2 regions of the Rhodoplanes sp. P11 genome follow, and region 1 is predicted to be linked to the other one. Evidence: riboswitches for the same ligand, from Rfam matches in the RefSeq annotation. Region 1 holds a riboswitch; the other holds the start of a gene.
The links. Region 1 has a riboswitch for glycine ahead of ACFQUV_RS07900 (D-amino acid dehydrogenase). Riboswitches for the same ligand answer to the same signal wherever they lie in the genome.
Positions count from the first base shown of each region.

Region 2: another riboswitch for glycine. It lies ahead of gcvP (aminomethyl-transferring glycine dehydrogenase); the one in region 1 lies ahead of ACFQUV_RS07900 (D-amino acid dehydrogenase).

Region 1 is NZ_CAXWGY010000001.1:1,732,100-1,748,116, reverse strand. Features, by position in the region: gene ACFQUV_RS07920 (CaiB/BaiF CoA-transferase family protein) at 1-825, shown strand, start outside; gene ACFQUV_RS07915 (SMP-30/gluconolactonase/LRE family protein) at 1,222-2,217, opposite strand; gene ACFQUV_RS07910 (MFS transporter) at 2,604-3,920, shown strand; gene ACFQUV_RS07905 (sodium:alanine symporter family protein) at 4,041-5,420, opposite strand; gene ACFQUV_RS07900 (D-amino acid dehydrogenase) at 5,588-7,006, opposite strand; glycine riboswitch at 7,063-7,153, opposite strand; glycine riboswitch at 7,155-7,256, opposite strand; gene ACFQUV_RS07895 (DUF3830 family protein) at 7,504-7,920, opposite strand; gene ACFQUV_RS07890 (Crp/Fnr family transcriptional regulator) at 8,296-8,931, shown strand; gene ACFQUV_RS07885 (DUF2892 domain-containing protein) at 9,208-9,399, shown strand; gene ACFQUV_RS07880 (nitrogen fixation protein) at 9,683-10,054, opposite strand; gene petA (ubiquinol-cytochrome c reductase iron-sulfur subunit) at 10,074-10,607, opposite strand; gene ACFQUV_RS07870 (sulfurtransferase) at 10,828-11,748, shown strand; gene ACFQUV_RS07865 (LysR family transcriptional regulator) at 11,863-12,750, shown strand; gene ACFQUV_RS07860 (YbfB/YjiJ family MFS transporter) at 12,881-14,080, shown strand; gene ACFQUV_RS07855 (glutathione S-transferase family protein) at 14,089-14,676, shown strand; gene ACFQUV_RS07850 (molybdopterin dinucleotide binding domain-containing protein) at 14,813-16,017, opposite strand, start outside.
Region 2 is NZ_CAXWGY010000016.1:281,321-297,337, forward strand. Features, by position in the region: gene ACFQUV_RS13055 (ABC transporter ATP-binding protein) at 1-128, opposite strand, end outside; gene ACFQUV_RS13060 (ABC transporter substrate-binding protein) at 234-1,484, opposite strand; gene ACFQUV_RS13065 (Xaa-Pro peptidase family protein) at 1,730-3,151, opposite strand; gene ACFQUV_RS13070 (GntR family transcriptional regulator) at 3,637-4,632, shown strand; gene ACFQUV_RS13075 (flavin reductase family protein) at 4,820-5,368, shown strand; glycine riboswitch at 5,500-5,586, shown strand; gene gcvP (aminomethyl-transferring glycine dehydrogenase) at 5,911-8,802, shown strand; gene ACFQUV_RS13085 (HAD family hydrolase) at 8,904-9,599, opposite strand; gene ACFQUV_RS13090 (sulfite exporter TauE/SafE family protein) at 9,675-10,454, opposite strand; gene pheT (phenylalanine--tRNA ligase subunit beta) at 10,451-12,868, opposite strand; gene ACFQUV_RS13100 (endonuclease domain-containing protein) at 12,873-13,376, opposite strand; gene pheS (phenylalanine--tRNA ligase subunit alpha) at 13,558-14,640, opposite strand; gene ACFQUV_RS13110 (DinB family protein) at 14,645-15,148, opposite strand; gene rplT (50S ribosomal protein L20) at 15,277-15,636, opposite strand; gene rpmI (50S ribosomal protein L35) at 15,703-15,903, opposite strand.

The DNA of each region.
Region 1 (16,017 bases):
GTCTCGGGCTTCGGCCATTCCGGCCCCTACCGGCTGCGCGCCGGCTACGACATCATCGGCCAGGCGATGGGCGGCCTGATGAGCACCACCGGCTGGCCGGGCGGCGAGCCGACCCGCACCGGCACCGCCATCGGCGACGTGCTCGCCGGCCTCTCGGTGACGATCGGGATTCTCGCGGCGCTGCGCCATCGTGATCAGACCGGCGAGGGCCAGAAGGTCGACATCGCGTTGGTCGACTCGGTCGTCGCCAGCATGGAGATCATCACCCAGATCTATCTCGCCACCGGCAAGGTGGCCGAGCGCATCGGCAACCGCTACGAAGCCTGCTATCCCTACGACTCGTTCCAGGCCAAGGACGGCCGCGTCGTCATCGGGGCCGCCAACAACAAGCTGTGGGCGCTGGTGTGCGGCGTGATCGGCCACGAGGAGCTGATCCACGACGAGCGGTTCGACACCAACCCGAAGCGCGTGCAGCGCCACGCCGAGGTGAAGCCGCTGGTCGAGGCGTGGACCCGGGAGCACACCGTCGACGATATCGTCGAGCGCATGCTGACGGCCGGCGTGCCGGCGGCACCGATCAACACCATCGACCGCATCGTCAAGGACCCGCATATCGCCGAGGCGCGCGAGATGTTCGTGGAGACCCGGCATCCGAAGGGCGGCCCCCTCAAGCTCACCGGCTCGCACCTCAAGATGACGGCGACGCCTCCCTCCATCCGGACGCCCTCCCCGCTGCTCGGCGAGCACAACGAGGAGGTCTATGGCGAGCTCCTGGGACTCGACGCCGAGGCGATCGCGCGGCTCCACCGGGAGGGCGTCGTCTGATAATGTTTTCGAGTGATCAGTTCGCGTCATTCCGGGGCGCGGCACCCGGATCGGCGCTTCGCGCCGTCCGGGCGCAGGCTCCGCCGCGAACCCGGAATCCCGCGGCAAACTCGGAGTCCTCGGCTGGATTCCGGATAGCCGCTTCGCGGCTTCCGGAAAGACCACCGAACTGATCAGGCGGATCTCGTCTGAGACACCACTTCGGCGCCGACCCGACCGGCGGGGCGGCGCCGGCGGATCGATCGCCGCCACGAGCAATCGATCCGCCGCCTGCCGGGCCGCGTCCCCCTCTGCGGCCCGGCTTTTTTTGTGTCCCGACCTCGCGCCGGTCGAACGAAAAGGCGCGCGAGCCTCACGACCCGCGCGCCCGAACCATCGTCCAGAATAATCGATGCTTCACCAGTCCCAGTGGGCCGGCGGCACGCCGGCGACCGGCGAGCGGAAGTACGCGACCCTGTCGCCGCTCACCGAGCCCAGATAGGCGGTGCGCAGATCGGGGCCGCCGAACGCCAGGCTGGTGACGTTCGGCAGCACCTTGGCGGGGTTCTTGTAGAACAGCACGCGGTCGAGAGTGCCGTCGGCGATCGCCTTGCGGATCGCCGCCATGTGGTCCGCATTGCTGTCCTCCACCACCAGGTGCCAACGGCCGTCCGGCATCACCCGGATGATCTTGTTGGCGGCGATGCCGGTGATCCACAGCCCGCCCTCGGCGTCGAGCGTCATGCCGTCCGGCAGCGTGTCGTCGTCGAACTCGGCGAACACCTCGCGGGCCCCGAGCGAGCCGTCATCGGCCAGCGCGAAGCGCACGATGCGCTTGTGGAACGTCTCGTTCACCAGCAGCCACTTGCCGTCGAGCGAGATGCGGCACTCGTTGGTGGCGGCGAGCCCGTCGGCGACGATGCGGGCCGTCTGCGGCCGATCGACCGATTCGACCAGCACGATGTAGCCGTCGGCGGCTGCACCCTTGCCGAGCCGCTTGCGGCCGGCGCCGGGATTGGAGCGGTACATCACGGTGATCCACACCCGCTCGCGATCGTCGAGCCACACGAAGTTCGCGGCCGCCACGCGCTCGCCGCCGACCTCCATGGCCCACGGCTCGCGATGGCCGTCCGGGTAGAGCCGCCAGACGCCGCCCTCGGCCCCGAGATTGGCGACCAGCAGGCTGCCGTCGCGCAGCAGCGCGATGCCGTTCGGCATGAAGTCGGTGTCCTCGCGGCGCGCCGCGCAGCCGATCGCCCGGCGGCTGCCGTCGGGCCCGATCCGCACCACGCCGCCGCGCCAGTCGGAGCAGTAGAGATGACCCGAGCGGGTGGCGAGCACGCATTCCGGCCGCATCAGGTCATGGCCGACGAACCCGACCGCGCCGAGATCCAGGGTGAAGTCTTCAGACATGCGTTCGATCCTCCGCGCAGATGAGCGCGGTCGTCCGCCGCGGGCGCGATGTGTCGAGCACGACGGGTCGGCGCGATGCTCGCGCCGGCCTCCCGCCGAGACGACGTCGCGTCCAGACCACACCGCGCACGGTCGCAGCCGTCGAAAACGACCGCTTCTTCACGATCACTCCAGTTTCGATACAGAGTATGGATAAGGAGCCGACCCGTGATCTTGCCGCTCACGACGGTCCTCCCTCGGAGAGGTCGCCGCAATTCCTCAAACACGATGCTTCGCCTCGTGAAACACGACGCCTCCTCGGAACCGACAAGGCGCAGGCTGCGCCTGCCGTCCAAAGCTCGGGAGTCGAGCGACGGCTCAGCGATCACCGACCGGCGAGGTGGGGCATGCAAGACATCGAAAAGAGAACCACGACGAAAGTCATCCGACGATTCCTGCCGATTCTCGTAGTCTCCTTCATTCTGTGCTTCCTTGACCGGGTCAATGTCGGCTTTGCGACGCTGACCATGAGCAAGGATCTCGGCTTCTCGAACACCGTGTTCGGGCTCGGGGCCGGAATCTTCTTCATCGCCTACTTCCTGTTCGAGGTGCCATCCAACATCATCCTCGAAAAAGTGGGTGCGCGATTCTGGATCGCCCGGATCATGATCACCTGGGGCATCCTCTCCGCCGCCACGGCCTTCGTGTGGGACGAGTGGAGCTTCTACGCAATCCGCTTCCTGCTGGGCGCCGCCGAGGCGGGCTTCTTCCCCGGCATCGCGTTCTACTTCACATTGTGGCTGCCGAGCCGACATCGCGGCAAGGTAAACAGCATGTTCCTGGCCTCGATGCCGGTTGCCAGCGTGATCGGCTCGCCGATCTCGGGCTGGCTGCTCAGCCTCGACGGAATGTGGGGCCTGCACGGTTGGCAACTCCTGTTCATCATCGAGGGTCTGCCGTCCGTCTTCGTCGCCTTCGTCGTGATCTACCTGCTGCGTGACACGCCCGAGAAGGCCGAATGGCTCGACGCCGACGAGAAGGCGTGGCTGGCCGACGAGCTGCGCCGCGAGCGCGAGAACGCGACCGCGCTGGTGCCGCACGGCGTGCTCAACGTGATGAAGAGCCCGATCATCCTGCTCTTGTGCGTCGTCTATTTCGGCGTGACGGCGTTCAACTACGGCATCAGCTTCTTCCTGCCGCAGATCGTCCGCGACTTCGGGCTGTCGTTCGTGCAGACCGGATTCGTCGCCGCGATCCCGCCGATGTGCGGCGCCATCGGCATGGTCCTGTGGGGCCGCCACTCCGACAAGCACAACGAGCGCAGGCTCCATGTGCTGCTGCCGCTCAGCCTGGCGGCGATCGGGCTCGGCAGTGCCACACTGGTCTCGGTGCCGGTCCTCAAGCTGGCGTTCCTGTCGCTCGCCGCCGTCGGCGTGTTCTCGACCGTGCCGGTGTTCTGGGTGCTGATGCCGTCGCTGCTCAGCGCCGGCGCCGTCGCGGTCGCCTTCGCGGTGGTCAACTCGGTCGGCAACCTGTCGGGCTTCGTAGCTCCGTACGTGGTCGGCGCCCTCAAGGATGCAACCGGCAGCGTCAACCCGGGCCTTCAGGCGATCTCGCTGTTCGGCTTCGTGGCCGTCGCGCTGCTGGCCGGCATCATCCGCTACCAGCAGTCGGTCGCCCGCGCGGACGATCGGCCCGTGAGGGCGAAACCGGCCGTCTCGTAAACGGCCGCCTGCACGGCCAGCCGGCGCCAGACCGGCGATGACGACGCGGCCCGCCTCCGGAGACGATCCGAAGGCGGGCCGCTCTTTTTGACGGGTCGGCGAACGAGGGACCCGGTCGGGTCAGAGCTCGGTGACGGCGGCCTCGGCCGGTCGGCGGGCCATGTCGGCGAAATGCGCGCGGGTCAGCTCCACTACCACCGGCGAGAGCAGCACCAGCGAGATCAGGTTGGGTACCGCCATCAGGGCGTTGAGCGTGTCGGCGATCAACCACACGGTGTCGAGATGGGTGACGGTGCCGATCAGCACGGCGATCGTCCACAGCACCCGGTACGGCGTGATGGCCTTGACGCCGATCAGGAACTCCCAGCACTTCTCGCCGTAATAGGCCCAGCCCAGGATGGTGGTCAGCGCGAAGATGATCAGGCTGCCGGCCAGCACGTACTGACCGATGCCGGGCAGTGCGGCGCTGAACGCCGAGGTGGACAGCACCGCGCCCGACTCGCCGTTCGACCACACGCCCGACGCGATGATGGCCAGGCCCGTCATGCTGCACACCACGATGGTGTCGATGAACGTCCCCATCATGCCGATCAGCGCCGAGTTCACCGGGCTCTTCGCCTTGCCGGCCGCCTGGGCGATGCCGGCGGTGCCGAGGCCCGCCTCGTTGGAGAACACGCCGCGGGCGACGCCGTAGCGCATCGCCGCCCACACGGCGGCGCCGGCGAAGCCGCCGGTCGCCGCAACCGGCGTGAAGGCGTGCTGGAAGACGAGCGCCAGCGCGCCCGGCACGCGATCCGCGAAGATGACGAGGACCAGCAGGGCGCCGACCACGTAGGCGACGCACATGAACGGCACCAGCGCGGTCGCCACCGCCCCGATGCGGCGGATGCCGCCGAGCACGACGGCGCCGGTGATGCCGCTCAGCACCACGCCGGTGACCCAGTTCGGGACCCCGAAGGTGGTGTCCATCACGCTGGCGATGGAGTTCGATTGAACCATGTTGCCGATGCCGAAGCCGGCGACGCCCCCGAACACCGCGAACAGCACGCCGAGCCACGCGAAGCGCGGGCCGAGCCCGTTCCTGATGGCGTACATGGGGCCACCCACCGCCTCGCCGCGCTCGTCCACCTCGCGGTAATGCACCGCGAGCAGCACCTCGGCGTACTTCGTGGCCATGCCGACCAGCGCCGTGCACCACATCCAGAACAGCGCGCCGGGGCCGCCGAGCGCGATCGCGGTGGCGACGCCGGCGATGTTGCCGGTGCCGACGGTCGCGGCGAGCGCCGTCATCAGCGCCGCGAAGGGGCTGATCTCGCCGACTGCCGTCTCGGCCGAGCGGCGGCCGTCCCAGACCATCCGAAAGCCGTGGCCGATACGAGCGATCGGCATGAACTTCAGCCGGATCTGGAGATAGAGCCCGGTGCCGAGAATGGCGATCAGCATGGGGACGCCCCATACCACGCCGTTGACGACATTGAGCCAGTGGGTGAAGGCGTCCATCCGTTCCTCCCTTGCGCGTCGTTGCGCGTTGTCGCGTCGTTCGTGTGGCGGTGCAAGCAATCACATGGTCGAGGGCTGCCGCGGCGATGCGATCGCCGCGTGCAGGTCGCCTTCGGCGTGTCGACTGGCGCGCGTCGCAACCGCGCGCCGACGCGCGACGGACGCGATTACGCGGCGCGATCGAGGCGGCCCGCCGGATCGCCGGCGATGCGATCGGCGACCAGCGCCGCGGTCGCGGCCGCCAGCGTCCAGCCGAGATGACCGTGGCCGGTGTTGTAGAACACGCGGGCGTGCCGACCGGGACCGACGCGCGGCATCATGTCGGGCATCATCGGCCGCAGACCCGCCCACGGAATCACCCGGTCGGTCGCCACCGCCGGAAACAGGCGTTGCGTCCACTCCACCAGCGGGCGCACGCGGTCGGCGCGGATATCGAGACCGAAGCCGGCGATCTCGGCGGTGCCGGCGACCCGCAGGCGGTCCGGACCCAACCGGCTCGACACCACCTTCGCCTCGTCGTCGAGCAGGCTCACCCACGGCGCGGCGCGTCGGCTGATGTCGTCGTGCAGCTCGACCGTGATCGAGTAGCCCTTCACCGGATAGACGTTGAGGCGATCTCCCAGCATCGCGGCGATGCGGCGGCTGCCGACGCCGGCGCAAACCACGACCAAATCGGCCGTGAGCACGCCGACGTCATCGCCGGTGCGCCAGCCGAGGCGCACGCCCCGCGTGTCGGCCGAGGCGGCGGTCACCTCGGCATTCTGGACAAACCGGGCACCGCGCCGCCGGCACGCCTGGGCGAGCCGACGGGTGAACATGTGGATGTCGCCGGTCGAGTCCGACGGCGTCAGGAAGCCGCCGTACCAGCGGCCATGGAGGCTCGGCTCGATGTCGTGAATCTCGGTGGCGGAGACCGGGCGACGTGCGAGCCCGCCGGCGGCGAGCAGACGGTTCACCGCGGCGGCGTGCTCCCAGCCGGCGCGATCGCGATAGACGTGGAGAATGCCGCGGGTCTCGTGGCTGAAGTCGATGCCCTCCTGGCGGGCGATGGCGAACAGCCGCTCGCGCGCCGCGATCGCCAACCGGGCGGTGGCGATCGTGTTGGGCTCCCGGCGCGGGATGGCGGCCATGAACTCGGCCAGCCACGACAGCTTGTGCCAGCTCGGCGCGAGGCCGAGCCGCAGCGGCGCATCGGACCTGAACATCCACCTCAGGCCCTTCAGCACGGTGGCCCAGCTGTTCCACACCTCGGCATTGCTGGCGGAGAGCTGGCCGCCATTGGCGAAGGAGGTCTCCATCGCCGGATAGCGCTGCCGGTCCAGCACTGTCACGGCGTAGCCGCGGGTCAGCAGCTCGTAAGCCGTGGTGACGCCGGTGATGCCGGCCCCCACCACGACAACGTGACGGCCGGCGCCGTCCGCCGCCGCTTGCGGGATGCCGGCGAGCGGCGCCGCGATGGGAGACGGCGAGACGTCGTGCGCGGAGAGAGGATGATCAGAGACCTGATGAACGGAAGCGTGATGATCGGCGACGTGATGATCAGAATCGTGATGAGCAGAGATGGGATCGACCGGAGTGTGGGGCATGCTCGCCCTCCGTGACACGAGGAGCCGTGGACCGGACGATGTCCGATCCGGTGGCCCCCTCTGTCACGGTACCTGAGAGCTTATCCCGCCCGTCGCCGGGCGAAACTTCCCCTTCGGTGGGCGTCCGAAACGCCTCTCTCCAGAGTGTCCGATCGATGCGGTCTCGGGTGCCTGAGAGTTTCCGGGGGTGTTGCTCCGTCGGCGCCGGCTTTGGCTCGCGGCCTCGGCCGGTCTCTCCCGCATCGTCGTTTTGCGACGAGAAACGGTCTCATGACGACCACCAGACGTCAAGGCGTGAATCCATCAGACGAATGGCGAAGAACGGCACAGCGAAACCTGTGCGAATTGTCTGAAAATGACGACATCGACCCAGTCGCGGTGTCGAATTACTGCCGAGGACGTTTTGCGAGCGCGACTCTCGGGATCGATCCGGGCGGACGCCTTCCAGAGCGGAATCCGATCCGACGGGATCGTGTTCCGCTCTGAAAGTCCTTTATCTATTGGACCGCCTCGAAGCGGATCGGCTGGGCGCCCTCCCACAGGGCCAGACGGCCGAGCTCCGGCAGCTTGTCGAGGTTCGAGGTCAGCGTGATGAAGTGGTTGCCGGCGAGCTGACCGACCTTGCTGGCGAAGCGCACGCCGCCATAGGCGAGCAGGATCTCGGTCTCGCTGATGCCGCCCGGATAGAGGATGATCTGGCCGGGCGCCGGGAAGCTCGTGTGGTTCTCGTAGTCGACCCCGAAGCTGTAGTCGCCGAGCGGAATCCACACGCCCTCGCCGCTCCAGCGCACATGCACCACCTTGCTGACGAAGGGCAGCCGCTCGATGAAGGCCGCGCAGGTCTTAGGCGCCGCCGCGCGCTCGAAGCGGGCGTCGAACGTGAACGGGCCGGCGATGATCTTCAGGTCGCTCATGGGGCGTGCTCGGAGGTCGAGGTGGGACGGGACGGCGGGGCGGTCGACGAGCCGCCTCCGCGGCGGGCGGCCGCGGCGGCGGCGCGCCGGGTGATCTAGGCGAAGCATCGGCCGCCACGCAACCCCGGCTCGCACGTTCACGGTGCCGCGGCGGCTCGCTCGTCGCCGGCTTGAGGGGGCCAGGGCCGGCTGATAGGGATCGGTGATGATGCGAGCATCGAGCAAGCGGGCGAACCGCGCCGCAGCGGTGGCAGGCCGTGCCCGCCGCACGGCGGCGCATGGCCCCCGGCTGCGCGGCCGCGGCCGCGCCGGTGATGCCCGAGGGGGCTGCGCGTGAACACCCCCTCACCCGGCTGGCTCGCGGAGTTTTCGCCGTTGTCCACGCTGCCACCGGACGAGCGCGCCATCCTCACCGGCGCCTCCGCTTCGGTAGCGCTGCCGGCCGACGCCACCGTGTTCGAGCCGCACCAGGCGTGCGGCGCCTTCCTGCTGGTGCGGCAAGGGCGCATCCGCGTCTATCAGCTCGATCGCGACGGCAACGAGATCGTGCTGTATCGGCTCGGACCCGGCAGCATCTGCATCCTCACCACCATGGCGCTGCTGGCGGCCGACCGCTACAGCGCCTTCGCCACCACCGAGACCGCCGTCGAGGCAGTGGCGTTGACCGACACCGCCTTCGAGACCCTGATGGCCCGTTCGGGCCGCTTCCGCAGCTTCGTGTTCACGGCCCATGCGGAGCGCATGGCGGATCTCATGCGGGTGATCCGCAACGTCGCCTTCGAGTCGATCGAGAGCCGCCTGGCCGCACGGCTCCTGGCGCTCGCCGCCGATCGCCGCGCGCTGTCGATCACCCATCAGCAGCTCGCCGCCGAGATCGGCAGCGCCCGCGAGGTGATCAGCCGGCATCTCAAGACATTCGAGCGGCGTGGCTGGGTGTCGCTCGCGCGCGGCCGCATCGAGGTCCGCGACGCCGCCTCCCTGCGCCGCACCGCCGGCCCGGGCGACGCCTGAACGGCGACGCTTCGTCGGCGAGACATGACGCTGCGACATCGCCGCTGCCGAATGCGCGCGACGGCACCGCCCCTCCGGCGTACAATGCCTCCGCGGCCGCGTCGCTCCGCCGTTTTTCGGCGATGTCCGACGTGACGACGGCCATTCCGCGGCGATCGTCGCCATCCGTCCGGATCGACGGCCGCGCCGGATTGGTGACTTCGTCACAGACGACCGGCGCTCCCGCGATTACGTCTCGACTTCATCCTGTGCATCGAAGCGAGCGAGAGGACTGTCATGACGAAAAACATGGGAATGATGGATCGGCTGGTGCGGGCCGTGGTCGGCTTCGGCCTCGTCTACTGGGCGCTGACCGGCGGCCCGATGTGGGCCTGGATCGGCCTGGTGCCGCTGGCCACCGCGGCGATCTCCTACTGCCCGGCCTACACGATCTTCGGCATCAACACCTGCCCGACCGCCAAGAGCTAGAGCATTTTCCGCGAAGTGGGACCCGGTTCGCCGTCGAAAATGCGATCAAATAAGGGCTTCTAGAGTAGGGCCGATCCAGTTGGATCGGATGCCGCTCTCGGCTCCGGAGTGCCCCCGGCGCGGCGCAAGCGCGCCGGGGTGGACCCCACGAGCTGCCGAACTCTCGTGGCCCGCCGGCGCGGACCGCGAGACGAAACCGCCGAGCGGGACCATCCCCCGCCCGGCGGTTTTCGCGTTTTGAGAGTGCATGCCGCGGCACGGGCGGGCGAGCGGCTCGCCGTCCTCACCCGCAGGTGCAGCCGCAGCCGTCGGCGTCGGCGTCGGCCACCGCGGGCGCCAGCGTGCCGGCCGCGTAGCGCGCGGCTGCCGTCGCCGGATCAGTCTCGTCGGTGGTGACCGTCGCCACCCCGTGGCCCGCCAGCCGGCGGACGAAGCCGGCACCGGCGCTGCCGGCGATCACGGCGCGCATCGCGAACAACGGATGCGGACCGTCGCCACGGAACTCGTGAATCGACTGCTCGGGCGGCAGGTCGAGCCGTGCCACCTCGCGGGGCGCCGCGCCGGGCGCCGTCTCGAACACCAGGAACCGGCATGCCTTGCCGGCATGCGCCGTCACCGTGCGGAAGTCGTCGCTCGCCACCGCGATGCGCATCATCGTCTCTCCTCGCGTCATCTCACGCCTCGCCGATCCGCAGCGTCGTGTCGTCGACGAAGCTGTAGGGCGGCACCGGCAGGTTGAGGGCGGCCGGCCCGCGCCGCACTCGCCCCGAGGCGTCGTACTGCGAGCCGTGGCACGGGCAGAACCAGCCGCCCCAGTCGCCGCGGTGACCGAGCGGAATGCAACCGAGATGGGTGCAGCTCGCATACACCACCAGCCATTGCGCCTTGCCGGGCTTCACCCGGTCGGCGTCGGCCTGCGGGTCCATCAGGGCGGACAGCGGCGTCGCCTCCTCGGCGGCGATCTCCTGCGCGGTGCGATGACGCACGAAGATCGGCTTGCCGCGCCAGATCAGGCTGAGGATCTGCCCCGGCGCGATGGGAGCGAGATCGATCTCGATCGGCACCCCGGACGCGATGGTCTTGCGGTCCGGGTTCATCTGGTCGACCAGCGGCCAAGCCGCGGCGGCGACGCCGGCGGCAGCGGCCACCCCGGTCGCGAGATAGAGAAAGTCGCGCCGGCTCGGATTCGGGGCAGTGATGGCGGTCATGAAAGCACCTCCGGGCACCGCAGAGGCGCCCGCGATAAGGGGAATATTCGTTATGTAATAACATGCAAAAGCAGCGTCAAGATGTCTTGACGGCGCGGACGGCCCGCCCTCGCGGGCGGGCGCTCCCCTACCAACGCCTGATCCGGATCAACGACCCGCCACCCCGCAGCCCCGATGGTCCCGCATCTGCTGTGCTGCGCCCCCGCGCCGAGGCCGCCCGATGCCCGTCTCGTTTCGCCTCGCTCTGATCGCCCTGCTGCTGACCATCGCGGTCCCGCTGCGGGCCGGCCCGCTGATCCTCGATGCCGAGGGGACGGCCGCGGCGATCGCCCGCGGTGCCCTCGTCTGGGACGCCCGGGATGCCGCCGCGTACCGCCAGGCGCATCTGCCCGGCGCCGTCACGGTCGCGGACGCCGACCGCCTGCTGCGCCTGCCGGCCCCCAAGGAGGTCGGCGAGCTGCTGCGCGCCGAGAAGAGCCTCGCCGAGGCCGGGCTCGACCTCGGCCGCGAGATCGTCGTCTACGCCAACCGCGGCAGCCCGCGCGCCTATGCGGCGATGGTGGCCGTGCAGTACTTCGGCGGCCGCCAGGTCGCCGTGTTCCACGACGGCATCGAGGGCTGGCACGAGTCCGGCAGGCCGATCGAGACGGGCGACGGCAGGCGGCGGCCGGCCGTCGTCCGGCTCACGCCCGATCCCCGGATGACCGTCACCACCGAGGAGCTGATCGCGCGGCTGAAGGACCCTGCGGTGCAGATCGTCGACACCCGCACCCCCGCCGAATATGCCGGGCGCGACGTCCGCGCCGCCCGCGCCGGTCACGTCCCAGGCGCCGTGAACATCCCCTACGAGGAGAACTGGATCGATCCCGACGCCAACCTCAAGATCGCCCGCCGCCAGGTGGCCGACACCCGCGGCATGGCCTTGAAGCCCATCGCCGAGCTGCGCCGCCTCTATGCCGGGCTCGATCCCGCCAAGGAGACGATCGTCTACTGCCAGACCGGCGGCCGCGCCTCCGAGACCTTCGGCATCCTGAAGGAGCTCGGCTTTCGCAACGTGCGGCTCTACAAGGGCTCGTGGGCCGCCTGGGCGGCGCGTCCCGAGGCCCCGATCGAGAGCGGAACACCGTCGCCGCGGCCGTGACCCCGGGGCGTCGATCACCGCCGGCCGCCGCGGCAGGGTGACGGGCGCGGCGAGGCTTCCTAGACTGGCGTGGCGGCCGACGCTCGACCGACGTGCCCGTCGAAGGAAGAACCCATGCAGCCCGCCGACCTCGCCGTGTTCGCCGCCGTCGCCCGGCTCGGCAGCATGCGGGCCGCCGCCGAGGCGCTGAACACCGTGCAGTCGAACGTGACGGCGCGCATCCGAGCGCTCGAGGCGGAGATCGGCACGCCGCTGTTCGCCCGTCACAGCCGCGGCGTCGTGCCGACGGCGGCCGGCCGCCGCCTGCTGCCCTATGTGGACCGCATCGCCGGCCTGATCGACGAGGCCGCCGCCGCAGCCCGCGACGACGGCACGCCGCACGGCCCGCTGGTGGTCGGCGCGCTGGAGACGACGCTGGCGTTGCGGCTCTCGCCGCGGCTCGCCGGCTTCACCCGGGACTGCCCGGACGTCGACCTGATGCTGCGCACCGGCACCACCGCCGAGCTGATCGAGCGCGTGCTGCGGCGTGACCTGGAGGCAGCTTTCGTGTGCGGCCCCGTGGACCATTCCGACCTCGTGTCCGAGACCATGTTCCGTGAGGAGCTGGTGGTGATGACGGCGCCCGACGCGCCACCGCTCGACGCCGGGCCGTCGCCAGGCGACCTGCGCGTCGTCGTCTTGCGGCTCGGCTGCTCGTACCGGCAGCGACTGGAGGAGGTGCTGGCGCGGCGCGGCATCGTCGGCCTGCGGGTGCAGGAGTTCGGCACCCTGGAGGCCATCTTCGGTTGTGTCGCCGCCGGGCTCGGCGTCACCCTGCTGCCACGCGCGTTGCTCGGGCCGGTATGGCCAGCGGAGCGCGTCCGCGTCCATGCGCTGCCGCCCGCCGACGCAAGGGTCGACACCGTGCTGATCCGCCGCCGCGACGGCCGCCTGTCGAGCGCGCTGGCCGCCTTCGTGGCGGCCATGCGGGAGAGCCGCCCGGCCGCCATCGCGGCCGAGTGAAGGCGTCGGGCGACCACCGCGATCACCACATCGATCGCCGGCCGTGATCACCGGGCGTGATCGCCGCGATCACCACAAAGCGTTTCTCCGGGCGACCGCCGCTCTCTACAGTCGGCGCCCCGGAGCCCCCATGCACCAAGCGACCCCACCCGCGCCGAGCCCCCGCGCCGCCATCCTGGCGGCGCTCGCCGCCCTGTTCGTCGGCGTCGGCCTCGCCCGCTTCGCCTACACGCCGCTGCTGCCCGCCGTGGTGGCGGCTGGCTGGTTCGGGCCGGACCAGGCGGCCTATCTGGGCGCGTCCAATCTCGCCGGCTACCTGATCGGCGCCATCGCGGGCCGGCGGCTCGCCGCCCGCACCCGCATCGCCGCTCCGGTGCTGATGCTGGTGACGGCGGCGACCTTCGTGGCCTGCGCCTGGCCGCTGCCCTTCTCCTGGTTCGCCGCCTGGCGTTTCGTCTCCGGCCTCGGCGGCGGCGCCCTGATGGTGATGGCGGCGCCCGCGGCCCTGCGGCTGGTCGAGCCGGCGCGGCGCGGCGTCGCCGGCGGCTTGGTGTTCGCCGGCGTCGGGCTCGGCATCGTGACCTCGGGCCTCGTGGTGCCGGCCCTGCTGCGCATCGGTCTCGGCGAGACCTGGATGGCGCTCGGGCTCCTCGCCGCTCTCGCCACCGTCGCGACCGCCCGCGGCTGGCCGCCGGACGTCGTCGTATCGACCGATGCGGCCGTCGCCGACGCGGCGCAGCCATGGCCGACGAGTGCCACGCTGGTGATCGCCGTGTACGGCACCATCGCGGTCGCGCTGGTGCCCCACATGGTGTTCCTGGTCGACTTCATCGCCCGCGGCCTCGGGGCCGGGATCGCGGCGGGGGCCGGCTGGTGGGTGGCGTTCGGGCTCGGCGCCACCGTCGGCCCGGCGCTGTTCGGGGCGCTCGGCGACCGGGTCGGCTACGGCGCGGCGCTCGCCATCGCGCTCACCGTGCAGATCGCCGCGGTCGGCATCGTGCTGGTGTCGACCGGGACGGCGGCGCTGGCGATCACCAGCTTCATGGTCGGCGCCTATGTGCCCGGATCGGCCCCGCTGGTGCTCGGCAAGATCCGCGAGATCTTCCACGATCCCACCCGCCAGCAGGTCGCCTGGAGCCGCGCCACCGTGGTGTTCTCGGTCGGCCAGGCGGCCGGCGCCTGGCTGCTGTCGGCCGCCTTCGCCGAGACCGGCGAGCACCGGCTGCTGTTCGCCTTCGGCACCGCCGCGTTCGCGCTGGCGCTGCTGCTCGACCGGATCGCCGCATGGCTCGCCGCGCGGCAGCGTGTCCGTGCCGACCATCCCCCGTGAGGACCCCGATGCGACTGTTCTACAACGCCCCCTCCCCCTATGCCCGCAAGGTGCGGGTGCTGGCCCACGAGCTCGGCCTCGCCGACCAGATGACGCTGGTGGCGGTCGATCCGTGGCGTGATCCGCCGGAGCTTCTCGCCGCGACGCCGCTCGCCAAGATTCCGGCGCTCGTCGTCGGCGACACGACGCTGACCGAGAGCACCGCCATCGGCGAGTACCTGCTGCGGCTCGCCGGCCGCCCGGCTCCCGACGCCGACGCGGCGCTCGACCGCGCCGCCCGCACCGGGCTGGCGCAGGGGCTGATCGACGCCGGCTTCGGCCTCGTGGTCGAGAGCCGCCGCCCGCCCGAGACGCAGTGGCAAGGCTGGTTCGACCGCCTGCGCGGCGCGCTCGACCGCACCGTGCCGCTGGTCCGCATCTCGGGCGACCCGGAGGGCTTTGGCGACGCCGATCTCGGCGACGTCACGCTCGCCTGCGCGCTCGCCTATCTGGATTTCCGCCTGCCCGACGTCCCGTGGCGCTCCGCCCGGCCCGATCTCGCCGGCTGGCTCGACCGGGTGAGCCTCCGCCCATCCATGGTGGCGACGCGAGCCTGAGCCGGCACCCCGCCGCGAGGCGGGCTGCGCCGCCGCCCGCGGCCCGAGGGGCCGTCCTCCACCGGGCTGCCGGGGGTGGATGGAGGCCGGACGCCGGCCGGGGGAACCGGCGCCCGCGGAACGGCGGCGCATCTCGTCAGGCGCGTGCCAGGCGCGCCGGCAAGCCCTGGCGAACCGCCGAGCCGGCGACCGGATCGAGCCACACCGAGAGGTCCTTGCGGGTCGGGTCCGACAGGCCGACATCGTTGAGGTTGATGCCGGCGGCGAGCGCCTCGCCGTCGGGCTGCCGGGTGCCGCCGATGCGGTGCCCGCGGGCGCCGAACTCGGTGTGGCCGAAGCCGTGCTCGACCGCGACGACGCCACGCATCACCCCGTGCCGCACCAGCGCGGTCCCCACCACCTCGCCGCCCGGCGTGGCGATGCGCACCTTGTCGCCGTTGCGGATGCCGAGGCGCGCCGCGTCGTCGGCATGCAGCGCCACCGGATTCTCCGGATGGAGGCCGCGCAGCCGATCGAGCCCGATCGTGTAGGCGCCCATCAGCACCGACTTCTGGCTGATCAGCAGCAGCGGCCAGTCGGCCTCGCCATACACCTGGCGCATCGGCGTGCCGTCCGAGAAGGCCGGCGGCGTCCACTGCGGCACACCGGAGTGGCGCTTGCCGGTGACGGCGTTGCGGGCGGTCGCGACCTGCTCGTTGTAGAGGGTCAGGGCCGGCGCGAACTTCTGCGCCATGCGATCGCCGTCATACGCCTGGCCATAGGGCTGGTAGCGGCCGCCGCGGGTGAACACATGGGCCGCCTTGCGCCACTCCTCCGGCTTCAGCGTCGCCTTCAGGGCCTCGACATGCGGCCCGAAGCCGGTGAGATCGATGTCCTCGTCGGTGGCATCAGCGACCGGCTTCTGTCCCGCGAAGGCGACGTTGGCGGCGGCCCGGAAGAACCAGTCGGTCGGCCGGTCGAGCGCGAGCGGCGCGCCGGCCGCGTCGGTCATGGCGTTCGGCCCGAAGCCAGGCAGCCCGATCGCCTTGGCGAGCGCGATGAAGAACGCCTCCATGCCGATCGGCTCGCCATCGGCGGTGGTGGCGTTCTTCGAGCGCACCACCGGCCAGCGCGCCGTCGAGGTGCGGCTCGGGACCGCATGCCAGGGCGCCGCGAAGCCCCAGGTCTCGAACAGCAGCGAGTCCGGCAGGATGTAGTCGGCGAACGCCCCGGTCTCGTTGATGAACGGATCGATCGAGACGATCAGCGGCAGCCGCTTGGGGTCCTTCAGCGCCTCCGACACGGCGCCCTTGAGGCCGGGAATGCCGTAGATCGGGTTGGTGTTCCAGACGAACAGCGCCT
Region 2 (16,017 bases), on a different contig from region 1:
GACCCGATGATGCCGGCGACGTCGAACTCGTTCAGCACGAAGTTGACGTTGTTGACGGCAACGAGGCCCTTGAACCGCTTGGTGACGCCTTCCGCCCGGATGATCTCGGCGCGCGGATCGGTGTTCACGATGTCCCCCGTGTGTGGCCCCTCCGGCGTCCGGGGCATGCCGGCCGCCGGAGGAAGGTTGAAGGGGTGGCCGGCCCGGCCGGCCACCATCGGAGAGACGTACGCTCAGTAGCCGAGCGACTTCAGCGGCGGGAGAATCTGGTCGCCACCCATGGACCCTTCGACCGTGAACAGGTCCCAATCGCCCTTACGATCGGCGGGGCCTTTGCCCTTCACCAGGAAGGCGCCGTACTTGAACGCCGCCTGGTTGTCCTCGCGCCAGGAGCCCGGGCCCTTGACCGAGTCGAACTTGCCGCCGTCGGCCTTGAGGGCCGCCGCCACCTTGGCGGCGTCGAACGACTTGGACTGCTCGAAGCCACGGAACATCTCCATGTAGGCGATGTAGGCGATGGCCGCGTAGGCATCCGGCGGATAGCCGTACTTGTCTTGGAACAGCTTGGTGAATGCGGCCGCCTTCTCGGCGACACCGCTGTCGCCGAGGGCGGACAGGTCGTAGTAGAAGTAGTGCATCGCGTAGACGCCTTGCAGCGCCTCGGGCGGCAGGCCCTTCGCCACCACGTTGGTGATGAAGGCGTTGAAGATGGTCATGTCCTTGTTCAGGCCCATCTGGTGAGCCTGCTTGAGGAGCGCGACCGAGTCGGCGGCGAACTGCGCGGCGATGAACACGTCGGGCTTCGCGGCACGGACCTTCTGCAAGATCGTGGTGAAGTCGCTGGTGCCGAGCGAGGCCTCGTCGTAGCCGACGATCTCGGCGCCGTGCTCCTTGGCGGCCGCATAGACGCCGTCACGGATGTCCCAGCCCCACGAGTCGGACCGCGCGAGGAAGAAGATCTTCTTCTTGCCGAGCGTCTTCACCGCCTGGGTGCCGGCCGTGTAGCCGACCGTCCACGGGCTGTAGGCGGCCGCGAAGGTCGACGGCGCGATCTTGCCCTTCTGGAACGCCTCCTTGGCCATCACGCAGACGGGGAAATAGGCCATCGGCTCACGCGACACGATGGCGTTGATGGCGTAGGACAGCGGCGCCCAGGTCTGGCCGCCGACGCCCTTCACGCCTTCCGACATCATGTAGCGATAGCGGCGGACGCCGACATCGAGCTTGGCCTCGTCGTCGTCCACCATGCCTTCGACCTGGACCTTGCCCCACGGCATGTCCAGGCCGCCTTTCTTGTTGATCACGTCGACGGCGAGCAGCGCACCCTGCTTCTGGGTCTCGGCGACCGCCGCGAACGGACCCGTCAGGGGCAGCAGAATTCCGACCTTGACCTTGCTGGGACCCGAAGTCTGAGCCGGGGCGGGGCTGGTGGCGAGGACGCTACAAAGGGCAGAAAGTGCGAGCAGACCCCATAGCCTCTTCATGTCCGCTTTCCTCTCGATCTAGCGATGGGAGTGGGGAACAGCCAAGTAAAATCCGTGGTTATTCTGTCGAGACTGCAACACTCCGGAATGGTCCGCAATGCGGTAATCGGCGCGGCCCACGCTCCGGAGTTCGAAATGCGCAGGCCCGGCGCGCGCGCCTGCGGGAACGAAACGTCCGCCGGCGTCGTGACGCCGGCGGCTCGGGACGGACGAGACGCGACCGTGCGCGCCTCGTCCTTTCCACATCAGCGCAAGACCGACGGATGATGCATGCCGGGCCGCTCGTAGTTGCCGACGGCCTCTTCCATGTGCTCCATCAGCGTGAACACGATCGGGCCGTTCGGGCCGACCAGCACGTTCTCCTCGAGGCGCGTGGTCTGCTCGAGCTGTGGATGGCCCGCGAAGGTCTCGATCGCGAAGTACATGTTCTCCTTGATCTCGGCCGGCTGGCTGAGCGAGTAGGCGCGCGAGATCCACATGCCTTCGTACAGCGTGATGCCGATCGAGTGGGCGAACTGCTGGAGCGTCACCGTACCGTATGTGTCGTCGTCGTACTCGGGGAACTTGGCGGCGACGTCGGCGGTCGAATTGCCGGGCTTCAGCATCTCGATGCCGGCGTACATCGAGTCGTAGGTCTGCTTGTAGAGGTCGATCTCCTTCTGCGTCATCTTGGCGGCGCACTTGAAGCAGCGCACATAGTCGATGAAGTAGCCGGAGGGACCGACCGCGTTGATGTCGACGATGACGAGATCGCCCTGGCGGATGATCTTGTCGGTCGCCCACCGGCGGTACGGCGAGGTGTTGCCGCCCGACGCCACGATGATGTCGTAGATGATCTCGCAACCGAGCCTCAGCATCAGCTCGTGCACCTTGGCCTCGATCTGGCGCTCGGTGACGCCCGGCTTCAGCCATTCGTGCTTGATGTGCCACATGGCGGCGTCGCCGATGGTCGACGACTGCTTCAGCAGCTCGATCTCGTCGATCGTCTTGACGACGCGGGCTGCCGACATCGCCGGCCAGCCGTTGACGATGTTGATGTTGAACTTCCGGAAGGCGTCGAGCGACGGCATGTCGAGATTGTCGATGCCGACCTTCTCCTTCTCGACGCCGTACTCCTTCAGCACCTCGTAGATCGAGGCGACCATGCGCTCGGCCATGTAGGGAACGGCCGACTCGGCCCACTGCCAGGTCATGGCGGGGCGAATGTTGTCGCGCATCATCAGGCCGGGATCGTTCTGCGGATCGATCTTGCGCTCCTTGGCGCCGGCCGCGATGGCCGCCGAGCCCTTGAGGCCCTCGGCGATGTTACTGCCCCGGGTCTTGTGCATCCACGGCAGGTCGATGCGGGCGCACTGCATGTCGGAGCCGGCGGTCTCGAACAGGATCGGATCGCCGCCGCGCGGCAGCACCGCGTAACGGATGTTGATGTTGTACTTCCAGTTGCCCTGATACGAGCCGGTGATGTAGCGGATGTTGGCGCCCGCATAGAGCACGAGCGCGCCGAGATCGTGAATCTCCATCTGCTGGCGCGCGCGCTCGAGACGTTGACGACGGAGCCGCTCGTAATCGACTCGGTACTGCCAATCACAGCCCTGCGCCGGGTAGACACGGCGCGGGAGCTGATGATGCGGCTTTCCGAGAAAGGCGTGGTCGAGTTCATAGCTCATGGAGCAGCTCCTCGTTGGACCGACTTCGAGGTTTAGGCGAAGGACACGAAAGTGGACGGATGGACGAAGGAAGCCCGAACGCAAAGTGATCCGAGCGGTTTGAATTATAACCGTCGACTCCCCCGAGGGAAGCGAACGGCGATGTCATCCGTACGGTGCAGCCCTGCAAATTTGGACGACGAGGAGGACGCCGGCGGGTGCTTCGACAGGCGCGGGGCGGCGCCGTCGCGCCACGACCGGAGATGGCGGACGCCACGATTCGAGGCCGGGCTCCGGCAGCGATCGCGGAAAATTCCCACGCCGGCCGACACCGCTGCGCGGTCGTGTCGCCGCGACGGGCGTCTGGCGCCGCCCACCGAACACCGTTAAGGTTTTGTCGACGCGACAGGGGGTCGCGGATCGCGGGTCGTCTCTCGCGGCGCAGCAAGGAGCCGCCGCCGCGCGGCGACCCGACGACGAGAGAGCCGCCGACGGGAATTGCCGAGATGGTCCAGACTCGCACCGAGCGCACCGCTCGATCGAAGCGCAAGGTGGCGGCCACGCCGGCCCCGCCGCAGGACGAAGAGGCCCCCGCGGCGGCCCGGGCGTCCGCCCTGCGCGGCACGACCCCGCGCAGCACCTCGCCGCGCAACACCGCGCCGCGCAACACCGCGCCGCGCAACACCACGCCGCGCAGCACCACGCCGCGTGACGGCTCTACACGCGCCTCCGACGGGCGGGCGACAGACGGGCGCGCGACAGACGGGCGCGCGGCCAAGAGCAAGACCCGGACCTCGCGGCCGTCGTCGCTGTCCGAGCACGCCTATCAGCAGATCAAGGAGCTGATCCTCACCCTGTTCTTCCTGCCGGGGCAGTATCTCAACGAGGCGGCGATCTGCGATCTGCTCAAGCTCGGCCGCACCCCGGTGCATCAGGCGTTGCAGCTCTTGCAGGTGGAAGGGCTGGTCGAGGTGGTGCCGCGCAAGGGCGTCATCGTCCGCCCGGACTCGATCGGCGAGGTGGTGGAGATCCTCGATGCCCGCATCTTGGTCGAGGTCGAGCTGGTGCGGCGCGCGGTGATCAACGGGACGCGCGAGGACCTGCGCGAGCTCGCCGCGATCCTCGACAAGACCAACCGTCGGCACGGCGGCGGCTCGATGGATGCCTTCGTGGAGGCGGACCGAGCTTTTCATGTCAAGCTGGCGGACATGTCGCGCAACGCCATCCTGGCCGATTTCGTTCGCCTGATGCACGAGCGGTCGACGCGGTTCTGGTACCTGCATCTGTGGCAGACCATCGACCTCTACGCCGCCGCCCGCCAGCACCGCACCATCCTGGAGGCCGTGGAGGCCCGCGATCCGGAACGCGCCGCCCGCGCCATGCGCAAGCACATCGACAGCCTGCGCGAGCGTCTCCAGCATCTGGTCGGCACCGCCCCGGGCCGCGGTGGCCGGGCGCTCGCCGCCCCCACCGTCGCTCGCGGCCGGCGGACGGACGCCTGACCGGCCTGCGGCTGATCAACGCGCGCCTGACGAGTGCGCCCGACCGGGGTGGCGCCGACCCGCGCGGGGTCGATCGGCGGGCCGCCCCCGGGCGGCCCCTGCTGCGCCGCGGAGCGCTTGATGTGGCGGTGCAAAGCTGGTTGATACCAGCGGCGGCCCGCCGGCGGCCGCCTGGAGCCGCGCCGCCATGCAGGACCTGCCCTTCGATCAAACCCGTTTCCGCCGCACGCTCGGCCGGTTTCCGACCGGCGTCGCGGTGGTCACCGGCGCCGGCCCGGACGGCGCGCCGCTCGGCATCACGGTCAGCTCGTTCAACTCCGTGTCGCTCGATCCGCCGCTGATCCTGTTCAGCATCGCGCGGCGCGCCAACAGCTTCGCAGCCTGGCAGGCGGCCCGGCACTATGCCGTCAACGTGCTCGGCGAGGACCAGGAGTGGCTCTCCGACCGCTTCGCCCGTCCGGCCGCCGACAAGTGGGAAGGGGTGACGGTCACCGCCGGGCAGCACGGCATGCCGGTGCTGCCGGGCTGCCTCGCGGTTCTCGAATGCGAGGCGTATGCCCGCCACGACGGCGGCGATCACGAAATCTTCGTCGGCCGCGTGCTCGGCCTGACGGTGGACCGCGACGGCCCGCCGCGGCCGCCGCTGGTGTTCTTCGCCGGCCGCTACCGCAAGCTGATGCCCGATCCGGCGGCCCCGGAGGCGGCAGGCGATTCGCTGGCCCGACAGAACGGATGAACTCCAGTTCAGTGGACAGCGCCGTCCGCCGGCCGGGGCACGCTTGACAGGCCGCGGCCTTGACGGCATCGATGAGCGGCCTAGATCAAGGAGGTTCCGCGTGCCCGCGGCCGCAAGGCCGTGATGTTCGCGTACCCGCGACGGGAGAGACCGGCCCTGCCGGCGCCGAAGGAGCAACCGCCCCGGAAACTCTCAGGCAAAAGGACCGTCGGGGGTGACTGAATCTGGAAAGTGATCCGTCCCGCGCTGCGGCGCGTGCGGGTCCGCCGACGGGATAACACTCTCAGGCACGAAGACAGATGGGGCGCCGAGGCGAGCCGAGCTTGTCGGGAGGCGCCCGTGTCCGATCACGGCATTCCGCGTCCACTGGTCCGGCCCGAGCCGCGTCCGTCCTCCCGTGAGGGCGAACCGGCGATCCGTCACGGCCATTCCGCTTGCTTCGTCTCGCCCGTCGTCGTCACCCGTCCCGTCCACCCGCGACGGTCCGGCCCGTGACGGCCCAAGCCATGGTCAGGACCGCGCCCATGAACGCCCCCATCCGGATGCACAGCGACACCGCCGCCCTCCCGTCCGCCGCGCCCGCCGCAACCGCGTTCGCCGATCGCCATGTCGGCCCGGGCCCCGGCGATGTCGACGTCATGGTGGAGGCGGTCGGAGCCAAGAGCCTCGACGCGCTCCTCGACGACGTGATTCCGGCGTCGATCCGCGACCAGCGCCCGCTGTCGCTCGGTCCCGCCCTGTCGGAGACCGCCGCCCTCGCCCGTCTGCGCGAGATCGCGGCCCAGAACCAGGTGTTCGTCTCCCTCATCGGTCAGGGCTACCACGGCACCGTGCTGCCGCCGGTCATCCAGCGCAACGTGCTCGAGAACCCGGCCTGGTACACGGCCTACACGCCCTACCAGCCGGAGATCGCCCAGGGGCGCCTGGAAGCGCTGATGAACTTCCAGACCATGGTGACCGACCTCACCGGGCTCGACGTCGCCAATGCGTCGCTGCTCGACGAGGCGACCGCCGCCGCCGAGGCGATGACGCTGGCCCGCCGCGCCGCCATCTCCAAGGCGAACGCCTTCTTCGTCGACCGCGCCGTCCATCCGCAGACCCTCGCGGTGCTGAAGACCCGCGCCGAGCCGCTCGGCCTGTCGCTCGTCGTCGGCGATCCCGAGCACGACCTCGATCCGGCCGCGGTGTTCGGCGTGCTGGTGCAGTATCCCGACACGTACGGCGCGGTGCGCGACTGGCGCGGCCTCTCGGCCCGCGTTCACGGCGCCGGCGCCCTGCTGGTGTTCGCCGCCGATCCGCTCGCCCTCGCCCTGCTGGTGCCGCCCGGCGAGCTCGGCGCCGACATCGCCATCGGCTCGACCCAGCGCTTCGGCGTGCCGATGGGCTATGGCGGCCCGCACGCCGCCTACATGGCGGTGCGTGACAGCCTCAAGCGCACCATGCCGGGGCGCCTGGTCGGCCTGTCGGTCGACAGCCGCGGCGCCCCCGCCTACCGGCTCGCCCTCCAGACCCGCGAGCAGCACATCCGCCGCGAGAAGGCGACGTCCAACATCTGCACCGCCCAGGTGCTGCTCGCCGTCATCGCCGGCCTCTACGCGGTCTATCACGGCCCCGAGGGGCTCACGGCGATCGCCCGCCGGGTGCATCGCCACGCCGCCGTGCTGGCCGCCGGGCTGCGCCGCCTCGGCCTCGCGGTGCCCGACACCGCGGTGTTCGACACCGTCACGGTGGCGGTCGGCGACCGCCAGGGCGAGGTGCTGGCCCGCGCCCGCGCCGCTCGCATCAACCTCCGTCCGCTGGCGCCGGGCGCCTTCGCGCCGGAGGCCGCCATCGGCATCGCGCTCGACGAGACCACCGAGGAGGCGACCGTCGAGGCGGTGTGGCGCGCCTTCGGCGGCACGCTGCGCTACGGCGAGATCGCCGCCACGGTGGACGACCACCTGCCGCCGCGGCTCGCACGCAGCTCGCGCTTTCTCACCCATCCGGTCTTCCATCGCTACCGCTGCGAGACCGAGATGCTGCGCTACCTGCGCCGCCTCGCCGACCGCGACCTCGCCCTCGACCGCGCGATGATCCCGCTCGGCTCCTGCACCATGAAGCTCAACGCCACGGCCGAGATGATCCCGATCACCTGGCCGGAGTTCGCCAACCTGCATCCGTTCGCGCCGGCCGAACAGGCGAAGGGCTACCGGGTGCTGCTCGACGAGCTCGCCCGCATGCTGGTCGAGATCACCGGCTACGATGCCGTCTCGCTGCAACCGAACTCCGGCGCCCAGGGCGAGTATGCGGGCCTCTTGGCGATCCGTGGCTACCACGCGGCGCGCGGCGAGCCGCACCGCACCGTGTGCCTGATCCCCTCCTCGGCGCACGGCACCAACCCGGCCTCCGCCGCCATGGCGGGCATGAAGGTGGTGGTGGTCGGCTGCGACCGCGACGGCAACATCGATCTCGACGACCTGACCGCCAAGGCGACCGCGCATGCCGACACGCTCGCCTGCGCGATGATCACCTATCCGTCGACCCACGGCGTGTTCGAGGAGCACATCCGCGACATCTGCGATGTCGTCCACGCCCATGGCGGCCAGGTCTATCTCGACGGCGCCAACCTCAACGCCCAGGTGGCGCTGGCGCGCCCCGGCGCCTACGGGGCCGATGTCAGCCACATCAACCTGCACAAGACGTTCTGCATCCCGCATGGCGGCGGCGGGCCCGGCATGGGGCCGATCGGCGTCAAGGCGCATCTGGCGCCGTTCCTGCCCGGCCATCCGGCCCTCGACGGCGGCACCGCGCCGGCCGGGCCGGTATCGGCGGCGCCCTACGGCTCGGCGTCGATCCTGCCGATCTCCTACGCCTACATCCTGATGATGGGCGATGCCGGGCTGCGCCGCGCCACCGCGGTGGCGATCCTGTCGGCCAACTACATCGCCCGGCGGCTCGCGCCGCACTTCCCGGTGCTCTACAAGAACCACAACGGCCGCGTCGCCCACGAGTGCATCGTCGACCCGCGCGCCCTCAAGGACAGCACCGGCGTCACCGTCGACGACATCGCCAAGCGGCTGATCGACTACGGCTTCCACGCGCCCACCGTGTCGTTCCCGGTGGCCGGCACGCTGATGATCGAGCCGACCGAGTCGGAGTCGAAGCGCGAGCTCGACCGCTTCGTCGACGCCATGATCGCCATCCGCCACGAGATCGCCGCCGTCGAGGCGGGCCGGCTGACCATCGAGCAGTCGCCGCTGCGCCACGCGCCCCACACGGTGCACGACCTCGCCGACGACGCCTGGGACCGCGCCTATTCGCGCGCCGAGGCGGTGTTCCCCGAGGGGGTGTCGCGCACCGACAAGTACTTCGCCCCGGTCGGCCGGGTCGACAACGTTCACGGCGACCGCAATCTCGTGTGCTCCTGCCCGCCGGTGGAGAGCTATGCGGAGTGAGGCGGACGGCAGCGCCGCCCGGCTGATCGAGACGGCGTGGGCGGCCACGATGTGGCCGGCGATGATGTGACCGGCAATGATGTGACCGGCGGCGGCCGCCTTCACCCGATGGTGTCGATCCAGGCGGGCAGCTCGGCGAGGCCGGCGAGCCGACGAAAGCGCGGATGCGCCTCCGGCGGCGCCGCGCACTCGTGGCTCCAGGCGAGATCGTGCGGCACGAAGGCGGCCCAGGCGCCGGCCGCGAGCGCCGGCAGCACGTCGGAGCGCATCGAATCGCCCGCCATCACGGCCGCCTCGGGCGCCACCCCGTGCCGCTCGAACAGCCGGCGGAAGGTCGCCGCCGTCTTGTCGCTGACGATCTCGATGTCGGCGAAGCGATCGCCGAGGCCCGAGGCCGCGAGCTTGCTCTCCTGATGCAGCAGGTCGCCCTTGGTGACCAGCACCAGCCGGCCGCGCCGCGCCAGGGCGTCGAGCGTCGCCTCGACGCCGGGCAGCAGCTCGACCGGATGCGCCAGGATGGCCCGGCCGGCCGCCAGGATCTCGGCCACCATGCGGCTCGAGATCCGGTCACCACCGAGCGCCACGGCGGTCTCGATCATCGAGAGGGTGAAGCCCTTGGCGCCGTAGCCGTAGTGGCGCAGGTTGCGGGCCTCGACGGCGGCCAGCGTGGAGCGCGCCAGGCCGGCCTCGGCGAAGGGTTGCAGCATGCGCACCAGCGCCGCCTCGGCGGCCTCGAAGTGGCGCATGTTGTGCCACAGGGTATCGTCGGCATCGAGACAGATCAGACGGATCGGCATGGCGATCGCTCTAGCAGCGGATGCGGGGCCGCGCCACGCACCAATCATGCACCCCGACCGTGCCCGCCCCCACCGCTACCGGAGAATGCCGTCGAACAGGGGCAGGCTGAACAGGCCGGTCGCCGCGATCAGCCCATAGGAGACGGCGCGGAACACCCGGATGTCGGCGAGCCCGAACATGTGGGCGCCGATGAACAGGCCGAGACCGTAGATCGGACCCATCACCAGCGCGAGGCCCAGCACCGCCTTGGTGAACATGCCGACCACCGCGTAGGCGGTGACCGACAGCACCATCGAGAGCGCGAAGTAGAGCACGAGGTTCGCCCGCACCAGCGCGGCAGGACCGCCGCTGCCGAGCCAATACAGCACCACCGGCGGACCGCCGGTCTGCGACATGCCGCTGAAGAAGCCCGCCACCGCGCCGACCGCGACGGTGAGCGGCTTGCGCGGCTTGCCGCGGAAGCGCCAGCCCGACATCACCACCACCAGCATGCCGAGCACCAGCAACGCGACCGCCCAGCGGATTCCCACCGGATCGGCATGGACCAGCACGAAGGTGCCGGTCGGCAGGCCGACCACGGTGCCCATCAGCATGGTGCCGACCTCGCGCTTGTCGGCGGTGCGCACCGCGCCGGGGATCAGGCCGGCCGACATCACCACGTCGACCGCGAGGAGAAGCGGCGCCGCCAGGCTCGGCGCGATCACGGTCGAGGCGAGCGGCACGAAGATGAGGGCCGAACCGAACCCCGAGAAGCCGCGCGACAGCCCGGCCACGAAGGCCGCGACCGCCACGAACGCGATGGTGCCGACCGTGTAGCTGCCGAGACCGAGAGCGAGCACCAGCTCGCCCATCATGCCCTCAGCACGCCGCCGGTCCGCCGTCCGACCTCGCCCACCACCTTGCCGACCACGGCATCGATCTCCTCGTCCGTCAGGGTCTTCTCCCGCGGTTGCAGGGTGACCGCGATGGCGACCGACTTCTTGCCGGGCTCGATGCCCTTGCCCTCGTAGACGTCGAACACCGTGATGCCGCTGATCAGCTTGCGGTCGGCGCTCTGGGCGGCGCGCACGATCTCGGCCGCCTTGACGCCATGGTCGACCAGGAAGGCGAAGTCGCGCGTCAGCGGCTGGAAGGCCGGCAGATCGAGCGGCGGCTTGGCGCGCGTGGCCTTGGCCTTCGGCTCCGGAATGCGGTCGAGGACGATCTCGAAGGCGACCAGCGGGCCGGACACGTCGAGCGCCGCGAGCACGCGCGGATGCAGCTCGCCGAAATGGCCGAACACCAGCTTCGGCCCGAGCTGGAGCGTGCCGGAGCGGCCCGGATGCAGCCACGACGGCCCGCCCGGCACCACTTGCACGGCCGAGGTCGCGATGCCGCAGGCGGCCAACACCGCCAGGGCGTCGCCCTCGATGTCGAAGGCATCGACCGGCGCGGCGCCGCTGCGCCAGTGGCGTCCGCCACCGCCGGCCCGCGCTAGGCCGCGCCGCACGCCGCTGGCGGCGATATGCTGATCCTCGGGACGGTCGCCGGCGAACACCTGGCCGACCTCGAACAGCGCCACGTCCGGGAAGCCGCGATCGGCGTTGCGCTGCGCCGCCGCGATCAGGCCGGGCAGCAGGCTCGGCCGCATGTCGGAGAGCTCCGCCGCGATCGGGTTGGCGAGCGCGAGCGCCGGCTGGCCGCCGCCGAACAGCTCGGCCTCGGCCTTGGAGATGAACGACCAGGTCACCGCCTCGGTGAGCCCGCGCGCCGCCAGCGCCCGCTTGGCGCGGCGGGTGCGGCCCTGGATCGTGGTCAGCACCGGCCGGCGGCCGCGGTCCTCGCGCGGAAACGGGGTCAGCGGCACGCGGTCGACGCCGACGATGCGCACCACCTCCTCGACGAGATCGGCGACGCCGTCGACATCGGGCCGCCACGACGGCACCGCCACCTTGAGGGTCTTGGGCTGGCCGGCGACGAAGAAGCCGAGACGCCCGAGCACCCGCTTGGCCTCGGCGAACGACACGTCGAGACCGGCGAGGCGCGGCAGCGCCTCCAGCGGGAAGTCGATCACCTTGTCGCGGATCGGCGGCTCGCCCGCCACCACCACCTCGGACGGCGTGCCGCCGCACAGCTCCATCACCAGATGAGTGGCGAGATCGAGGCCCGGCAGCATGAAGGCCGGATCGACGCCGCGCTCGAAGCGGTAGCGGGCGTCGGAGACGATGCCCAGCTTGCGGCCGGTGCGGGCGATGGCGATCTCATCCCACAGGGCCGATTCGATCAGCACGTCGGTGGTGCTCTCGTCGCAGCCGGAGGCTTCGCCACCCATGATGCCGGCGAGCGACTCGACGCCCTGCTGGTCGGCGATGACGCACATCGTGTCGTCGAGCGTGTAGGTCTTGCCGTCGAGGGCGAGCAGCGTCTCGCCGGCGCGGGCGCGGCGCACCACGAGGTCGCCTTTCACCTTGGCGGCGTCGAACACGTGCAGCGGCCGGGCGCGGTCGTAGGTGAGGAAGTTGGTGATGTCGACCAGCGCATTGATGGGGCGCAGGCCGATCGCCGCCAGGCGCTGCTGCAACCACTCCGGCGAGGGTCCGTTCTTGACGCCGCGTACCAGCCGCAGCCCGAAGGCCGGGCACAGCGACGGCGTGTCGCCGAAGTCGAGGCGCACCGCGACCGGGCACGGGAAGGTGCCCTTCACGGGCGGGATCGGCTTGTTGATCAGGGTGCCGACATCGGCGGCCGCGAGATCGCGGGCGATGCCGAGGACGCCGGTGCAGTCCGGACGGTTGGGCGTCAGGTTGATGTCGATCACGGCGTCGTCGAGCTTGGCCCAGGCGGCCCACGGCGTGCCGACAGGGGCGTCGGCGGCGAGCTCGACGATGCCGTCGTGATCGTCCGAGATGCCGAGCTCGTCGCCCGAGCACAGCATGCCGTGGCTCTCGACGCCGCGGATGGTGCCGACCCCGAGGGTGACCTTCTTGCCGGGAATGTAGGTGCCGGCCGGCGCGAACACGCCCTTCATGCCGGCGCGCGCATTGGGCGCCCCGCATACAACCTGGATCGGCTTGCCGGTGCCGGTGTCGACCAAGCAGACGCGCAGACGGTCGGCGTTGGGGTGCTGCTCGGCCGAAACCACGTGAGCGATGACGAAGGGCGCCAGCAGCTTGCCCTTGTCCTCCACCTCCTCGACCTCGAGGCCGATCATGGTGAGCTTGTCGACGATCGCCGCCAGCGAGGCGTCGGTGTCGAGGTGGTCTTTGAGCCAGGAGAGGGTGAATTTCATCTGATTAGAGCCCACCAAACCCGTCGTGCTCCTCCCCTTCCCCGCTCGCGGGGGAGGGTCGGAAGGGAAGTGCCCCAGACGGGGCATCGTTCAAGGGGTTCCCTCCCCCCTTGTGGGGGAGGGACAGGGAGGGGGGTGCGGCCCCCATCGCGGCGCCGGCGGCGCCCCGGATGACCGTCACGACACCAGCGAGATTTCGGAGCACCTGATCGTTGGTGAACCGCAGCACACGATAGCCTTGCGATTCGAACCAAGCATCGCGCGCCTGATCGCGGCGCTGTTTCGATTCGAAATCGTGGGTCTCCCCGTCCAGCTCGACGACGAGCCTCGCCGCATGACAGACGAAGTCGGCGACATAGGCTCCCATCGGCACCTGACGGCGGAAGCCGAGACCGTCGATCCGGTGCGCCTTGATGTGGCGCCACAGCAGAGTCTCGGCGCGCGTCATCACCTGGCGAAGCTGCTTCGCCCGCTTGCGCTGCCGATCGCCGACCCTTGCATGTGGCATCTGTCCGACCCCCCTCCCTGGCCCTCCCCCACAAGGGGGGAGGGAACAGGGCGGAATGCGCGGCACGCTCGTCCCCACGTCGCTGGCCTTCATTCCAGTCAATCACGAATTTGGTGCTGTTCCTCTCCCGCTCGCGGGGAACGGATTACGCACCGCACCGCTCGGAGCTGTCTCCTCCCGCTCATCCACTCAAGCCCCCCGCCAGCGTCGGGATATCGAGCGGGCGGAAGCCGTAGTGGTCGAGCCAGCGAACATCGGCCTCGAAGAAGGCGCGCAGATCCGGCATGCCGTATTTCAGCATGGCGATGCGGTCGATGCCCATGCCCCAGGCGAAGCCCTGGTACTCGTCGGGATCGATGCCGCAGTTGCGCAGCACGTTGGGATGCACCATCCCGCAGCCGAGGATCTCCAGCCAGTCCTCGCCCTCGCCGAAGCGGACCTCGCCCTTGTCGCGCCGGCACTGGATGTCGACCTCCATGGACGGCTCGGTGAACGGGAAGAACGACGGTCGAAACCGCATCTTCACCTGGTCGACCTCGAAGAACGCCTTGCAGAACTCGGCGAGAATCCACTTGAGGTGGCCGAGATGCGAGCCCTTGTCGATGACCAGCCCCTCGACCTGATGGAACATCGGCGTGTGGGTCTGGTCCGAGTCGCTGCGATAGGTGCGGCCCGGGCAGACGACGCGGATCGGCGGCGCCTTGCTCAGCATGGTGCGCACCTGCACGGGCGAGGTGTGGGTGCGCAGCAGGAGCCGCGAGCCGTCCTCCTTCGGCGGGAAGAAGAACGTGTCGTGCATGTCGCGGGCCGGGTGCGCGACCGGGAAGTTCAGCTTGGTGAAGTTGTTGTCGTCGGTCTCGATGTCCGGCCCCTCGGCGATCTCGAAGCCCATGTCGGCGAAGATCGCGGTGAGCTCGTCGATCACCTGGCTGATCGGATGGATGCGGCCACGCTCCAGCGGGCTCTCCGGCAGCGGCAGGGTGACGTCGATGGTCTCGGTGGCGAGCCGCTTGTCGAGAGCGGCATCGCGCAGCGCCTGGCGGCGCGCCGTCAGCGCCTCGGTCACTCGCTCCTTGAGGCCGTTGATGAGCGGCCCTTGGACCTTGCGCTCCTCCGGCGACAGCTTGCCGAGGGTGGCGAGCAGCGCCGAGACGCTGCCCTTCTTGCCGAGGGCGGCGACGCGCACCGCCTCCAGCGCGGCCTCGTCGGCGGCCTCGGCGACGGCGGCCGAGATGGACTGCTCCAGAGCGGCGAGTTCGGACACGATATCACTCCGGCATGAGCATGAGATCGGTATCGCCGGGCCGCGCCCCCGCCTGCGTCAGCATGGCGTGGACCTGGCCGCGGTGATGGGTCTGGTGATTGAAGACGTGCAGGATGGTGCGCCAGCGCGGCTGCCGCAGCTCGCGCCCGGCGGCGCCCGAGAACCACACGAGGTCGCCGGTGAGCCAGCCGTCGTCGATCGCGTCCGCGAAGGCGACGAGGCGCTCGTCGAGCACGGCGCGGCGGGCCACCAGGTCGTCCCAGTCGGGATAGAGCGTCGCCGACTCGGCGACGCCGCCGGGCGGCCGCGGCGCGTCGGGCACGAGACGGCTCGTCCACATGCCGTCGGCCCACACGAGATGGCTCAGCGTGCCGTGGATGGAGCCGAAGAAGGCACCGCGATCGCGGCGGCGCTCGGCCTCCGCGAGCGTCGCGGCGGTTCCGACGATGTTCTGGTTCTGCCAGCGATTGTAGCGGGCCAGCAGCCGCACGCAGGCGCCGTCGATCATCTTCCGCTCCCGGCACGGGCGACGGCCGAGACGACCGCCGCCGACAGGCGAAGTCCGGCCGGACGCGGCGCCCCTGCGGGCGCCCGCATCCGGCGCGATCAGGTTCGCGCCCCGGTCGCCGGTGTGCCTCAGGCCGCCAGCGCGGCCTTGGCCTTCTCGACGATCGCCTGGAACGCCGCCGGCTCGCGGATGGCGAGATCGGACAGCACCTTGCGGTCGACCGTGATGCCGGCCCGGCCGAGGCCGTCGATAAACCTGGAATAGCTGAGGTCGAAGGGACGGACGGCGGCGTTGAGCCGCTGAATCCACAGCGCCCGATAGGTGCGCTTCTTCACCTTGCGGTCGCGATAGGCGTATTGCTGCGCCTTCTCGACGGCCTGCTTGGCGACCCGGATGGTGTTCTTGCGGCGGCCGTAGTAGCCCTTGGCGGCCTTGAAAATCTTCTTGTGCTTGGCGTGGGCGGTGACGCCCCGTTTGACGCGGGCCATGGCTGAACTCCTGAAGCGGTTCGGTTAAGCATGCGAAACGCCGCGCCGAGCGCGCGGCGACGGCGATCAGCCGTTGGGCATCCAGTACTTCTTGATGTTGTCGCCGTCGGTCTTGAACAGGACCGCGGTGCCCCGGTGCTCGCGAATTTGCTTGGTCGACCGCTTGATCATGCCATGGCGTTTGCCGGACTGCTGGTACTTGACCTTGCCGGTGCCGGTGATCTTGAAGCGCTTCTTGGCGCCCGATTTCGTCTTCATCTTGGGCATTTGGCTCGTACTCCTGGCCGGTCGCGACCGCGCCGGGCCACCTGGGCCCCCGAGGTCCGCCGGACCGTCTGTTGGTTGTGAGCGCACCCGGAAAACGGGCGCGACGCCGCCACG